Regions from separate parts of the Paenibacillus sp. FSL E2-0190 genome, predicted to be linked through region 1. Evidence: riboswitches for the same ligand, from Rfam matches in the RefSeq annotation. Region 1 holds a riboswitch; each other region holds the start of a gene.
The links. A riboswitch is a leader RNA that binds a small molecule or an ion and turns the genes downstream of it on or off. The one in region 1 is predicted to bind cyclic di-GMP.
Positions count from the first base shown of each region.

Region 1 (3,281 bases):
TAGTGTAAAATGTATATTGCTCATTATATAATGGCTTAATTTTACCGCTCCAACGTATGGAGAACCGATCAATCCCGAGGGCGGCATCCGGGGAGCCTTGCCGCCAATTGAAATCGATTATTGCATCAGTTCTGTTAAGAGTTGCTGCTCCCGACAATTGCATGTTGTTGTAATACTCTCCTGCAAGCCCCTTCGCGAGAGGAATTGCTGCCTCCCCCTCTTCTTCAGAAGGTGCCGGCGCTGGTGCGGCGCTAGGTGTCGGTGCCAGACCAGTATTTAATTTATCTCTGGTCAGGGTATAGTTGCTATTCATAAATGTTTTGATTGTGTCTGCACTGTTATTCTCGTAGAGCATTTTTCCCCAGCTCATCATATACGTCCATTTACTTTGCGATTGCTGAAGCTTCTCCAGATTAGGCATTTCACCATTTTCCCCGATCGCAATCGGTTTGCCTGCGGCTAGACTCAATAAGCTGTCATAGTATTTTTGCTGGTAATCATTTTCGTATATATCTGCTGCCAGAATATCTACTTTATCAGCACCTGGATAAGTTAGCGCATAAGGATCTGACCAAACATTGGGAGCATTCGGACTCCATACCCATAACAAATTATTTAATTTATGAACGTTAACAAAACGGTCATACATAATATTCCATAGTTTAGAAAAGTTATTTTTCTTCCCCCACCAGAACCAGTTCCCGTTCATTTCATGATAGGGTCTCCAAAGCACCGGAACGTTGGCATCGCGCAAGCTTTTTAAAGAGACGGCCACCTTATCAAGCTCAGCGATCAGATTGTTATATTGCTTGGTACCCGGTGTAACGTAACTATCGAACTCACTCTGGCTAAGTGTTTTTTTCACATTATCCCAGTCATAAGAGGTGCCCGGCAGGTTAGCATGAAAAGTCATAGCTACGATCCCGCCCGCTTTATTCCAGTTGATGGCGCTGTTCACCACATTTTGACGTTGCCAAGCCATCGTTGCTTCGGACTGGCCACTGATCGCACCCATTTCATAACCGTGAAGAGCCGCATATTGTCCGCTGGTTCCCTTCAGCATATTGTTAATTTCATCTGGACTTTCTAAATAGTCATGTTGACCGGCAATAATACCTTTTCCTGAGATCGAGTAAAAATAGTTAAGCAGCTTTACGGCTTCAGGTGAGGCACCTGGGGTAACTGGCGTTCCAGAATTTGAAGCAGCTATGACAACAGACGGCGAAATTCCAACAGCAAGCGGAAGTGCAGTCAGAAACAGGACGAGTGACAGAAATGCACCAAACAATCGATACGTACGGTAAGCTTTCAAAATAATCTCCCTTTCGGTAGCCAGGCTGCCACTCTTTCGAAGGCCCTATAGCTTTGCGTCCCTACCTTTCGATAGGTTTGCCTTTTCAATTTAAGAGAAATAATCTCTCTTACCGTAAGTATCGACGACAATTAATGATATATTTAGTGTTTTTATGACTTTTTTTGATAATTGAGTCAATTTACCTGTTTCAAGAAATTTTGAATTGGTTAAATAGATAGGTTAGACCTATGAAATGAATTGTTGTAGTTCTATATCATTCCAGTCTAAAGTAATACGTATGTTATCTTCTTCTACTAATTCAGACCCCGTCTGTACCTCTATAAACTCAACATCCGTCAAAGCAAGGATCGCGTGCTTCGTTCCTTCCGGTATACGTACCACGTCCCCAGCCTTCACATTATGTTTTTTCTCATTCAGCACAATACTTGCTTCGCCGCTGACGATTGTCCAAATTTCACTACGCTTGCGATGTAATTGATAGCTGATATTATTCCCCTCGGATATAAAAATCCGTTTGGTCAGCACTTCATTGCCTTCATCATATTTCACATAATCAATAACTTTGTAATGACCCCAACGGCGTTCCTCGTACATCGGTCTTTGTTCAAAGGTCTTCAGCACTTCTTTAATCCGTGGGCTCTCAGCTTTATGGGTAACTAGAATCCCATCCGGGCTAGCCGCAATGATCAGATCCTTCGCACCAATTACCGTAATCGGAATGTCCAGCTCATTAATCAAGCAAGTCCCCTCAGAATCCGCCGTCACAAAACCTTTTCCTACATGCTTGCTGCTCATTTCCTCTGTCAGCGTATTCCACGTTCCAAGATCCTTCCAGAATCCATCATACGGCTGCACCACAATATGTTCTTCTTTCTCCACCACTTCATAATCAAAACTGATGGAAGACAATAGCTTATACTGCTTCTGCAATTCTTCATATCCTAAAGGCAACCCTTTACGCTGCAAAATATCTAACAAGTACCCTAAGCGGAAGGCAAACACTCCGCAATTCCACAAGGCATTTTGCTCGATGAGCTGTTCTGCTTGTATGCGGTCAGGTTTCTCTTGAAAGTGACTCACCTTCATAAAACCATTTTCCCCCGCCTCTTCGGTGGTAGGAATAATATATCCGTATTTCTCTGAGGCATGTTCAGGAACAACACCCATTAGAGCCAGATTTGCTCCACTTTCCAGCATGGTCCCCTCAAGCATAGCTATGGTATCGAAAAAAGATGCTTCTACATAAGGGTCAACAGGCAATATTGCTACCGTCTCCGCTGGAGAAACACCTGCCACTGAATAAAGATAGGTAGCTGTTAAGGCGATAGCCGGAAAAGTATCCCGACGCTCCGGTTCAACGATAATCGGCACATGACTTCCCAGTTGGCTTTGTATCATTTCTACTTGGCCACGGCCGGTGGCCAGATAAGATGATTCTGCCATCCCTGCTTCCTCCAGCTGTCTCCAGACACGTTGTACCATGGATTCTGGTTCACCTTGAGGGCTTTCAAGTACCTTTAGAAATTGCTTTGAACGTGAGTCGTTGGACAACGGCCATAACCGTTTACCTGAACCGCCTGATAGAAGTACCATTTTCATAGAATGAACCCTCCTTGAATTATGGAAATCGAGCATATTTGAATTGTTATCAAAACGTCAGCTTCCACTTAGCCTTATTTCGAGCGGATGCACTAAAAAAATTTGTTAGGTAGAAACCACTCCAAGGGATTTTGGACTTCCGATCGCTGTTATCCTCAGATTTCCTGATTGAACCGCTTCTCGCGGTAGAAATCCGAGGATAGCATATGCTTTCGAAGCTAGCTTTCCTACGGAAATCTTTCGGGCGAACACTCCGTTTCTACAGTTCCAAATTCCCTTTCCGTTCTTAACCTAACCAACTTCTTCTTAATACTTGATCCGTGCGTACCGGGCTGTACCAGCCGGAAGCAAGCACGTTTTTCTAAAG
Region 1 covers NZ_CP150306.1:1,127,109-1,130,389, reverse strand. The annotation lists gene NST25_RS04785 (glycosyl hydrolase) at 1-1,312, opposite strand, end outside; cyclic di-GMP riboswitch class I at 1,325-1,404, opposite strand; gene NST25_RS04780 (sugar phosphate nucleotidyltransferase) at 1,541-2,914, opposite strand.

Region 2 (3,281 bases), 390 kb from region 1:
TAGTGCAGGCACGGCGAATAGCTTTATTTTGAATAAAAAAGTAACCTTTCGTGATCGCAACCGGGGGAATAAAGAAGGCTTCGACCGCGTGCAGCTGGTCAAGTTTATCGTGCTGAATCTGGTAGTGCTCGGAATATCACTGCTGCTAATGCATCTGTTGACAGACAAACTAGGCATTCAAGTCTTGATCTCCAAGGTGCTGGTTACCTTTATCACGGTGATCATCAATTTCTTTGGAAGTCGTAAATGGGTATTTTAAACATTAATTTCAGGCAGAAGGAGTTGCTATGCTTAAAGGCAAGTAGCTGTTTCTGCTTGATTTGTATATAACCATAGAAACAATATACGGAGGTGAATAACATTGCGTAAATTCTCCTATCTACTCATACTGGCTGGGATACTTATCATGTTATATCCGACAGCTAACGAGTGGTACAACGACAGGCAGCAGGAGAAGTTATTAGAAACGGCTGAACTAAGCACTGCCGATAGTACTCCCCAGCCAGATCTGAAGAGCAGGTATGCTGAAGTTACTCAGCTGTTAGCAGAGGAATCGGTTCTGGATGCCCAGGCACAGCCCCAACCCCAAGAGACAGAAAAGCCTGAACCGGAGATTGCAGTCGGTGGCAAAGTAATCGCACTAATTGAAATCGATAAGATTGATTTGAAGCTGCCTGTATTAGAAGGGGCTACAAAAGCTAATATGAAACATGCTGCAGCCCATATGAAAGAAACGGCACCCCTTGGAGAGATCGGGAATGCTGCAATCGCGGCGCATCGGGCTCGAACTACGGGTCGTTTGTTTAACAGATTGAATGAGGTTGTTGTGGGGGATGTTATCACGGTAAAGACTAGTGATCAGGTGTTTAACTATGAGGTGTATGATATTTCTGTTGTAGATCCGAGTGATGTCTCCGTTCTTGACGGGAATGACAAGGATAAGATTCTTACTCTGATTACATGTGATCCGCTAGTGAATCCAACGCATCGGCTGATTGTTCATGCCAAATTAACAAAAGGAGAATAGTGAATGACAAGAAAACACAAATACCGGGAGATATTTATAAAATAATGGGTAATCTAGTAAATTAGGTCTTGTTCACACCTATAAATATGATAGTATTATACTATGAAAGCTAAACACGATAACGGCAAACCTTCCGAAAGGTAGGGACGCAAAGCTAAAGGGCCTTTTCCCAAAAGGATGGCAGCCAGCTACCGAATGAAGAGGCTTTTTTTGTTTGTTTCAAATGGATTCTATCAATTATATCTAGTAAAGCTAGAACAGATAGAGCTTATACGATAACGGCAAACCTATCGAAAGGTAGGGACGCAAAGCTAAAGGGCCTTCCCGAAAGGATGGCAGCCAGCTACCGAAAGGAGTTTTATCCGTGAAAAAGGTTTATTTTATGCTGGTGGCGTTGTTCGTCCTAATGACTTCAGTTCCGGTAAGTACAGCTCAAGCTGCAAGTGCAGATGCCAGCTGGTTGATTACATCCAAAGTGGCCCAAGGTGTTATTGGTATTAACTATGATATTCCGAAAGATAAAAGAATCAAACTCATGATCACCAAAGATAACAGCAGCTATACATATAACTTGTATGCTTCTGGACAAGCTGAGGACTTCCCTTTGCAACAAGGAAATGGGACTTATAAGGTTTCTGTTCTGGAGAACACAACCGGCAATAAATACAAAGCATTATATTCCGAAGTAGTAGACGTAACCATGAGTGACTCGAATTCCGTATATTTGGGCTCCGTACAGAATGTGAAATGGAGTTCTTCTGATAAAGCGATTGTCAAAGCTAAACAATTAGTACAAGGCAAAACAACAGACGAAGAGAAAGTTAAAGCGATCTATAACTATGTAGTTGCGAATGTACAATATGATTACTCTCTTGCTAATAGTGTAACTACTGATTATATTCCAAGCATCGATAAGACATTGACTACTAAAAAAGGGATTTGCTATGATTACGCTTCTCTTTTTGCCGCAATGCTGCGGAGTGTAGATGTTCCTGCTAAGTTGGTAATGGGGAATACAAGCTACGTTACGCAATATCATGCATGGAACGAAGTGTTGCTTAATGGGAAGTGGGTTACCATTGATACTACAGTGGATGCAGGACTTGCAAAGAGTGATAAGAAAACCGATTTAATTAAAGCCTCAACCAAATATACTGCGGCAAAATACTATTAAGTTCGTCGCTAGAAACATAACTCTATTAAATAAACAACTGGCTTAATTATTAAGCCAGTTGTTTATTTTTATATTAGGGGTTGCTTTTCTATTAATAGTTGGGGTATTATAGGTAAGCGTTGTTAGACAGCGTACAGGCGATATAGACGAGGCTGATAAAAAGCTTCGAAAAATAAAGCTTGCATTTCTGAAAACAACATGATATATTATAAGAGTTGCTGCTGAGACATTAAACGGCGCCAACGAGAACTTGATCTTTGAAAACTGAACAACGAGTGAGTAGGAAATCACGCAAGTGAAATCCAAAATTAGAGAATTAATTTTCTCGTCAGATGTTTCAAAATGAGCATATCGCTCTTTTCAATACTAATTGGAGAGTTTGATCCTGGCTCAGGACGAACGCTGGCGGCGTGCCTAATACATGCAAGTCGAGCGGAGTCACTTTGAAAGCTTGCTTTCAAAGTGACTTAGCGGCGGACGGGTGAGTAACACGTAGGCAACCTGCCCTTCAGACTGGGATAACTACCGGAAACGGTAGCTAATACCGGATAATTTCTTTTTTCTCCTGAGAGAAGAATGAAAGACGGAGCAATCTGTCACTGAGGGATGGGCCTGCGGCGCATTAGCTAGTTGGTGGGGTAACGGCCCACCAAGGCGACGATGCGTAGCCGACCTGAGAGGGTGAACGGCCACACTGGGACTGAGACACGGCCCAGACTCCTACGGGAGGCAGCAGTAGGGAATCTTCCGCAATGGGCGAAAGCCTGACGGAGCAACGCCGCGTGAGTGATGAAGGTTTTCGGATCGTAAAGCTCTGTTGCCAGGGAAGAACGTCCGGTAGAGTAACTGCTACCGGAGTGACGGTACCTGAGAAGAAAGCCCCGGCTAACTACGTGCCAGCAGCCGCGGTAATACGTAGGGGGCAAGCGTTGTCCGGAATTATTGGGCGTAAAGCGCGCGCAGGCGGCTATTTAAGTCTGGTGTTTAAACCTTGGGCTCAACCTGAGGTCGCACTGGAAACTGGGTGGCTTGAGTACAGAAGAGGAAAGTGGAATTCCACGTGTAGCGGTGAAATGCGTA
Region 2 covers NZ_CP150306.1:735,919-739,199, forward strand. The annotation lists gene NST25_RS03200 (GtrA family protein) at 1-259, shown strand, start outside; gene NST25_RS03205 (class D sortase) at 362-1,027, shown strand; cyclic di-GMP riboswitch class I at 1,141-1,223, shown strand; cyclic di-GMP riboswitch class I at 1,298-1,378, shown strand; gene NST25_RS03210 (transglutaminase-like domain-containing protein) at 1,392-2,201, shown strand; rRNA gene NST25_RS03215 (16S ribosomal RNA) at 2,569-3,281, shown strand, end outside.
Region 2: it holds a riboswitch for cyclic di-GMP, as region 1 does, so the genes downstream of both, NST25_RS03210 (transglutaminase-like domain-containing protein) here and NST25_RS04785 (glycosyl hydrolase) in region 1, are expected to answer to the same signal.

Region 3 (3,281 bases), 690 kb from region 1:
ATCAAAACCGTACTCTCAGGATCGATGGAACCAGGAATTCAGACAGGCTCAATTGTCGCATTAAAACCCGGAGGGGATATGAATCGTTTCAAACCAGGCGATGTCATCACCTTTAGGAATGAAGATAATCTGCTCATTACTCACCGGATTGTAGAAGCGACCGTCAATAACGCTACTGGTGAAGCTGTTTATCGCACTAAAGGCGATAACAACGACGCGCCCGACATGAACCCTACCAGTTCTGTGAATGTTGTAGCTCAGTATACCGGGGTCACTGTACCCTATGTCGGTTACGCTATGAATTTCGCGGTTTCCAAAGCTGGAAGTGTAGTCCTCATGATCGTGCCTGGCTTGATGCTTCTGCTCTATGCTCTGTATACCTCTTGGAAGGCTGTAGCTGCATTAGAAAAGAAAAATGCTGCCCTACTGCCAGCCTCACCGCCCCCAACAGAAACACAGCCCTAAGTTGATTGTCCACTTCCGCTTACGAACCGGAAGATACAATATATAAATTTTATAAAAAATTCAAACACAAATTTGAGGAGGAATTTTATTATGGGTATCAAGAAAACATTGGGTCTTGGCGTAGCATCTGCAGCACTGGGTTTATCATTAATCGGCGGAGGAACCTTCGCATACTTTAGCGACACTGCGCAAAGCACAGCTACATTCGCAGCGGGCACGCTCGATCTGAACTCCGACCCTTCTGTCATCGTTAATATTCCTAACCTGAAACCAGGTGATACGGTAACTAAATCCTTCAAATTGAAAAACGATGGTTCGCTCGATATCGGATCTATTATTCTGAATACATCGACTCAAATCACGGATGCTAAAGGAGATAACTACCTGGATTTAGCCGAGTTCATTAAAGTTAAATTCCTTAGAAATAATGATAAAGGAGTACCTATCGTCTCTCCTGAAAATGTAGTTTATGAGACTACACTTGCTGCTTTAAAAAGTCAGCATCCGGATCTCGTAAAAAATACAGGTTGGGATCAACTCTTTACCGAAGCATCCGGTATTAAAGCCGGTACCAACGACAGCTTCTCCGTCCAATTCGAATTTGTGGAAAATAACCAAGATCAAAATATTTTCCAAGGCGATAGCTTAACACTGACTTGGGATTTCGTAGCTAAACAAGGTGCGAAAAAAGACTACTAAGATCAATAAAGTAATTTAATAAAATACTCGAAGAGCAGCAGATCCTGAATCCGGCCACGGATAAGCAGATTGCTGCTCTTCTCTTTACAATAAACTTTGTCCGATTTATTGATATTTGCTATACTAATAACAAAAATTACGGAGGGGCGTCAGCATAGTGCCACAGAATATGGGCCAACGTATCCAGCAGCTCCGCCTAGACAAGGGTTTCTCCCTATCTGAGCTTGCGGACAGAGCAGATGTGGCTAAGTCGTATCTTAGCAACGTGGAGAGAAACATCCAATCCAATCCATCCATCCAGTTTATCGAAAAAATCGCTGACGCGCTTCAGGTATCCATTCATGCCCTACTCTATGGAGAACCCAATGATGCAGAGGAATCACATTTAGATTCGGAATGGTTCCGATTGGTGCAGGAAGCTATGGACTCAGGCATTAGCAAACGCGAATTCAAAGAATTTCTGGACTATCAGAAATGGAAGCTCGATCAAAAGGATTAATACTTCCTACTAATCTGGTACGATCCTCTCTTCTACTAAATCATATCGAAAAAGGACACAGCGAAGAACCGCTGTGCCCTTTTTCGATATGTAACCCCTCTAATGTATTACTGCACGATCTGCACAGTTTTCTCATGAAAGAACTGGCGGATTTCATCTGCCTTAATGCCAGCCTTCTTAGCTGCTAATAATAAATGTACCCACTCTTGATCCAGATCAATAAACTGCTGTTCTCTGTTGCTACCCTGGTTGGACTTTTCCAAAAAATCTCCCCCTAAGATTTTACGTCCCCAGGCAATCCGGCTGTCATAGTATCTCTACCTTAGACCCGCGACTTTGTGCCCCTGCCTTTCGGCAAGTTTACCTTTTACTGGACCCTTTTCACGAAAGGATCTGCTTAAAAAACTATAAAATTACTATCTGCAATAACATTATACAAAAAGAAAGCGGAAAAGTGTGTCGATTCCTGGTTACTTTCTATTTTAAAAACGAAAAATAAAAGATTTTTTTTCAAAGATCTTGTCCGATTATCACGATACTCGTCCGTTACATAAAATAAATTGTACTAGCAAAATAAATATTTACTGACCTAATAGTTAAAAATAAGGATAATAGAATCATTTTAATAGGCCTTTAGAATGGGTAATGAGAAGAAACACCCTTCTTTTCATTAGAACAAGCTAACCCATACCATTTTGCGAACGTATTGGACGAAAGAATGAATTGATTACAGTGGCCGAAAGTAGCACAATAAGATGAGAAATGAAACCGCAATCATCACAGCTCCAGTAAGCGTTGACACAAAATGTCACGTATGGAGTTCATCCGTTAAGGAGGATGTATTCATGGCAGCCAAAGAGCCCTATAACGAATCCATTTGGAGTAAGTATTACGGACCCAATTTAGGCTACATTCAAGAAAGATATGAACAGTTTGTGAAAGATCCCTCCACCGTAGAAAATAATTATCGCGAGCTTTTTACAAATTCGGGACCTCCTCCCCTAACTCCGGATAGCGAACCGGCTCCTCAGCCGCGCATCTCGGGAGACACCGAATGGCTTAGAAAAGCAGTAAGAGCTTCCAAGCTAATCGCCAATATTCGTATATATGGCCATATGGCCGCTGAAATTGATCCGCTGGTACGCGATCAGAATCCCATGGCAAAATATCTTGAGCTTGAAACCTATGGGCTGACCCGCGAAGACCTGATCGCACTGCCTGCCACGCTTATATGGGAAAATGCGCCGAATGATGTGCATACCGGATGGGATGCCGTGCAACGTATGCGTCAGGCATACACCAAGACTATCGCCTATGAATTCGGGCATGTGCATGAAGAAAAAGAACTGCAATGGCTAAATAGACAGGCAGAATCCACCAGCTCACCAGCACCCCTAAATAATACAGAACGCAAAGAGCTCCTGAACCGCCTGATTCAGGTAGAGCAATTTGAAACCTTCCTCCACAAGACTTTTGTAGGTCAGAAGCGTTTCAGTCTTGAAGGCAATGATGCTCTTGTGCCGATGTTAGATGAAATCGTACGTGCTGCTGCACATGACGGTGCGGAGCATATTTTGATGGGCATGGCGCATCGCGGCCGCCTCAACGTTCTTGCACA
Region 3 covers NZ_CP150306.1:432,148-435,428, reverse strand. The annotation lists gene NST25_RS01905 (signal peptidase I) at 1-465, shown strand, start outside; gene NST25_RS01900 (TasA family protein) at 556-1,164, shown strand; gene NST25_RS01895 (helix-turn-helix domain-containing protein) at 1,334-1,663, shown strand; gene NST25_RS01890 (anti-repressor SinI family protein) at 1,771-1,926, opposite strand; cyclic di-GMP riboswitch class I at 1,954-2,038, opposite strand; gene NST25_RS01885 (2-oxoglutarate dehydrogenase E1 component) at 2,509-3,281, shown strand, end outside.
Region 3: it holds a riboswitch for cyclic di-GMP, as region 1 does, so the genes downstream of both, NST25_RS01890 (anti-repressor SinI family protein) here and NST25_RS04785 (glycosyl hydrolase) in region 1, are expected to answer to the same signal.